Regions from separate parts of the Micromonospora sagamiensis genome, predicted to be linked through region 2. Evidence: riboswitches for the same ligand, from Rfam matches in the RefSeq annotation. Region 2 holds a riboswitch; the other holds the start of a gene.

The links. Region 2 has a riboswitch for S-adenosylmethionine ahead of thrC (threonine synthase). Riboswitches for the same ligand answer to the same signal wherever they lie in the genome.
Region 1: linked by a shared signal. The riboswitch ahead of IGA62_RS00320 (aminotransferase class V-fold PLP-dependent enzyme) and the one ahead of thrC (threonine synthase) in region 2 are both predicted to bind S-adenosylmethionine.

The regions. Positions count from the first base shown of each region.
Region 1 is NZ_AP023438.1:88,705-90,899, reverse strand. It holds gene IGA62_RS00325 (putative bifunctional diguanylate cyclase/phosphodiesterase) at 1-895, shown strand, start outside; SAM riboswitch class IV at 943-1,063, shown strand; gene IGA62_RS00320 (aminotransferase class V-fold PLP-dependent enzyme) at 1,110-2,195, shown strand, end outside.
Region 2 is NZ_AP023438.1:2,349,510-2,351,704, reverse strand. It holds gene IGA62_RS09995 (A24 family peptidase) at 1-727, opposite strand, end outside; SAM riboswitch class I at 861-996, shown strand; gene thrC (threonine synthase) at 1,007-2,195, shown strand, end outside.

The DNA of each region.
Region 1 (2,195 bases), 2.3 Mb from region 2:
CGAGATCGCGCTGCACTGGGCCAAGGCGGACGGGAAGGCCACCTGGCGTCAGTTCGACCGGGCACGCAGCAACGCCGACGCCGAACGTTACCGACTGTCGGCGGCCATGCCGGCGGCCCTGCGGCGGGGCGAGTTCACCCTCGCCTACCAGCCCATCGTCGATCTCCGGTCCGGCCGGCTGACCGGGGTGGAGGCACTGGCCCGCTGGCACCATCCCCAGCTCGGCCTCTTGGGTGCCGCCCGGTTCATCGAGTTCGCCGAACGCACCGGCCTCGTCGTGGCGCTGGGCAACCACCTGCTGGAGCAGGCGTGCCGCCAGGCCAGCCGCTGGCAGAGCCTCCAGCCCGGTCTGTACGTCAGCGTGAACGTATCGGTGCGCCAGCTCCACCAGAGCGGCATGGCCGGGGCCGTCTCCCAGGTCCTCGACCGGACCGGCCTGCCGCCGAGCCTGCTCCAGCTCGAAGTCACCGAGCAGGCGGTGATCGAACTGACCGGTACCGTGACGGACACCCTGACCGCGCTGATGAAACTCGGGGTCCGACTCGTCATCGACGACTTTGGTGTCGGCTACGCGAACCTGGCCAACCTCCGCGCCCTACCCCTGCACGGCCTCAAACTCGACGCCAGCCTGACCCGTCCGTCGACACCGACGATCAGGCGAGCGACGATCCACCACCCCGCCACGGACGACGATTTCCTCACCACCGTCGTGTCGCTCGGCCACCAGCTCGGTCTCACCGTGACCGCCGAAGGTATCGAGACCTCCCAGCAGGCCGACCGCATGGCCGCCACCGGCTGCGACAGCGGGCAGGGCTGGTACTTCGGTCACCCGGTGCCGCCCAGCGAGATCACCGACAGCATCGTGGCGCAGCACCAGCAGATGCCCACCACGTAGCTGCCCGGATTTGGCCGGACCGCGTCCGGCAGCTAAGCTGCGGCCCAGGTCATGAGTGCCAGCGACAAGCCCCGGCTTGCTGGCCGGCAACCCTCGTCGAGGTTCGCGGTGGGGTGCCCCGGGTGATGACCCGGCCCAGCGCGATCAGGTGCTGGGCAAGCGCGGACCCCGTCCAGCTGCCGTTCCGGGGTCCCTGGACTGCCGGAGGTCTGCCATGACCACTGCCCTCGTACCGTCGCCCCTGCGTGCCGGACTCCGTCCGGCACCGCAACCGCCGTACCCGCCGCTCCAGGTGCTCGGAGTGCCCGGCGAGGTCAACCTCGACTACGCCGCCTCCGCACCCTGCGCCCGTGCCGCCGCCGACGCGGTGGCCGAGCTGCTGCCCTGGCACGCCAGCGTGCACCGGGGTGCCGGCGCCCTCTCCCGGCGCTGCACCCTCGCGTACGAGCGGGCCCGGCAGACCGTCGGCGACTTCTTCTCCGCCCGCCCCGAGGATCACGTGATCTTCACCCGGAACACCACCGACGCGCTCAACCTGCTCGCCCACGTGCTTCCCGCCGGCACCAAGGTCGTGACCTTCGCCGCCGAACACCACGCCAACCTGCTGCCCTGGCCCGCCGGGGCACTCCGACTGCCGGTGCCCGACTCTCCGCACGCGGCGGTACGCGGGCTCGCCGCCGCCCTGCGTGAACTGCGTCGCGGGTCCGACCCGAGTGCGCCGATCCTGGTAGCGGTCACCGGCGCGAGCAACGTCACCGGGGAGTGCTGGCCGGTGGCCGAACTCGCCCAGGTGGCCCACCGGTACGGCGCCCGCGTCGCGCTGGACGCCGCCCAGCTGGCACCGCACGTTCCCGTCGACCTGGCGGCGCTCGACGTGGACTACCTCGCCGCGTCCGGGCACAAGCTGTACGCCCCGTTCGGTGCCGGCGTGCTCGTCGGACGGGCGGACTGGCTGGACGCCGCCCCGCCGTACCTTCTCGGCGGCGGGGCCACCCGGCACGTCGGGCCGGCGACGCACGACGTGCGCTGGACCACCGGCCCGGGGCGGCACGAGGCCGGCACCCCGAACCTGCTCGGTGCGGTGGCCCTGGCGGCGGTCTGTACCGCGCTCACCACCGCGGACCGCGCCGCCCTGCACCGCCGTGAGCAGGCATTGCTGACCCGGTTGCGTACCGGCATCGCGGCACTGTCGCACCTCGTCGAGCTGCGGACGTTCGGCCCCGCGGCCGACCGGGTCGGCATCGTGTCGTTCGTGGTCGCCGGCCGGGACTCCGCCGAGGTGGCGGCCACCCTCGCCGCC
Region 2 (2,195 bases):
AGGCCGTGACCGCCGGCCACCAGGTGACCGCCGGCACCGCCAGCAGCGCGCCGACCAGGAGCGCCGGACCGAAGGGCATCGCCGTCCGCCAACCGACCCGGCGGGTGGCGAGGAGCACCAGCAGCACGGGGACGTTCACCACCCAGGGCAGCACCACGCCCAGGACCACCGCCTCCCATCCCAGCCAGCCCAGGTACCAGCCGAGCAGCGCGCCCACCTTCGCGTCACCGACGCCGAGGCCACCGCCGGGCAGCAGCACCATCCCGGTGAGGACCAGGCCGACCACCAGGCAGGCGAGCAACCCTCGCCACCAGTCGTCCCACGCACCGCTCCGCAGGGCGACGGCACCGAGCAGCACCGGAGTGGCCGCCAGTGCCGGCAGCACCACCTGGTCGGGCAGCCGCTGGCAGGCGACGTCGATGACGCCGAGCAGCACGCCGAGCACCGTGAGGGCGAGGAAGAGCGGCAGTACGGCCACCGGTCCCAGCGCCGCCCCGAGCAGCCCACCGGCCAACCCGGCGATCGAAGCGGTCAGCCAGCGTGGCACCCCCAGCCGGTGTCCGCACCCGCACCGGGCCGCCACCCACCCGCGTGCCCCGGCCGCCAGCGGGGCACCGCACGCGGCACAGTCCCGCCGGACGGGCTGCCCGTACGGCACGGCGAGGCGGTACGCCACCGCCGGGACGAGCGCCCCCGCCACCCCGCACCCCAGCGCAGCCGCCAACACCGCCGCACCCTATCCCTCCTGCCCCGGGGCCCACCCTCCCGCCGGGGACCGGCGAGGGCGAGGTGGCTCACAGCGTGGGAAGGAGGGTCGGCAAAAGCGCAGGCCGCTCGTAGAATCTGCTGCACAACTGAATACCTCATCCAGAGGGGCTGAGGGATACGGCCCGACGACGCCCCGGCAACCACCCCGTGCGCTCAGAGCTGAGCGTCCGACGGGGCAGGTGCCAAATCCGTCCCCGCCGCAGGGTGCGACGCGGGGAAAGATGAGAGGACCCTCGACATGACGTCGACGATCGTCGCCCCCGGTATCGACACCACCGCCAGCCCCGCCCGCGCCCTCGTCTGTCGCGCCTGTTCGGCCCGGTACCCGCTCGCCGCCCAGCACGCCTGCTACGAGTGCTTCGGCCCGCTGGAGGTCGACTACGACACCGCCGCGCTGGCGCGGGTCACCCGGGAGCAGATCGAGGCCGGCCCGCAGAACCTCTGGCGGTACGCCGCCCTCCTGCCCGCCGGCCAGGACCCGGCCACCCGGGTCACCCTCGACCCCGGGCTGACCCCGCTGGTCGCCGCCGGCAACCTCGCCGCCGAGCTGGGCATCACCGCCCCGCTCTGGATCAAGGACGACAGCGCCAACCCGACCCACTCGTTCAAGGACCGGGTGGTCTCGGTGGCGCTGACCGCCGCCCGCGCGCTCGGCTTCACCCGCTTCGCCTGTGCCTCGACGGGCAACCTGGCGAACTCCGTGGCCGCGCACGCCGCCCGGTCCGGCGTGCCCTCGGTGGTCTTCATCCCGGGTGACCTGGAACAGGGCAAGGTGATCACCACCGCCGTGTACGGCGGCGACCTGGTCGCCATCGACGGCTCGTACGACGACGTGAACCGCCTCTGCGGCGAACTGGTCGAGACCGACGAGTTCGAGGACACCGCGTTCGTCAATGTGAACGTCCGTCCCTACTACGCCGAGGGGTCGAAGACCCTCGGGTACGAGGTGGCCGAACAGCTCGGCTGGCGGATCCCGGCGCAGGTGGTCATCCCGATGGCCAGCGGCGAACTGCTCACCAAGATCGACAAGGCGTTCAGCGAGCTGGTCGAGATCGGGCTGGTCGAGGCCCCGGCCGGCGGCTGGAAGGTGTTCGGCGCACAGTCGACCGGCTGCAACCCGATCGCCACCGCCCTGCACGCCGACACCGACACCATCACCCCGGTCAAGCCGACCGGTATCGCCAAGTCGTTGAACATCGGCGACCCGGCGGCCGGCCTCTACGCCCTGGAGGCGGTGCGGCGTACCGGTGGGTGGATGGACCACGCCGACGACGAGGAGATCCGCGCGGGGATCCGGCTGCTCGCCCGGACCACCGGGGTCTTCGCCGAGACGGCCGGCGGGGTGACCGTCGCGGTGCTGCGCAAGCTGGTCGCCTCCGGCCGGCTGGACCCGACCGCCGAGACGGTGGTCTTCAACACCGGCGAGG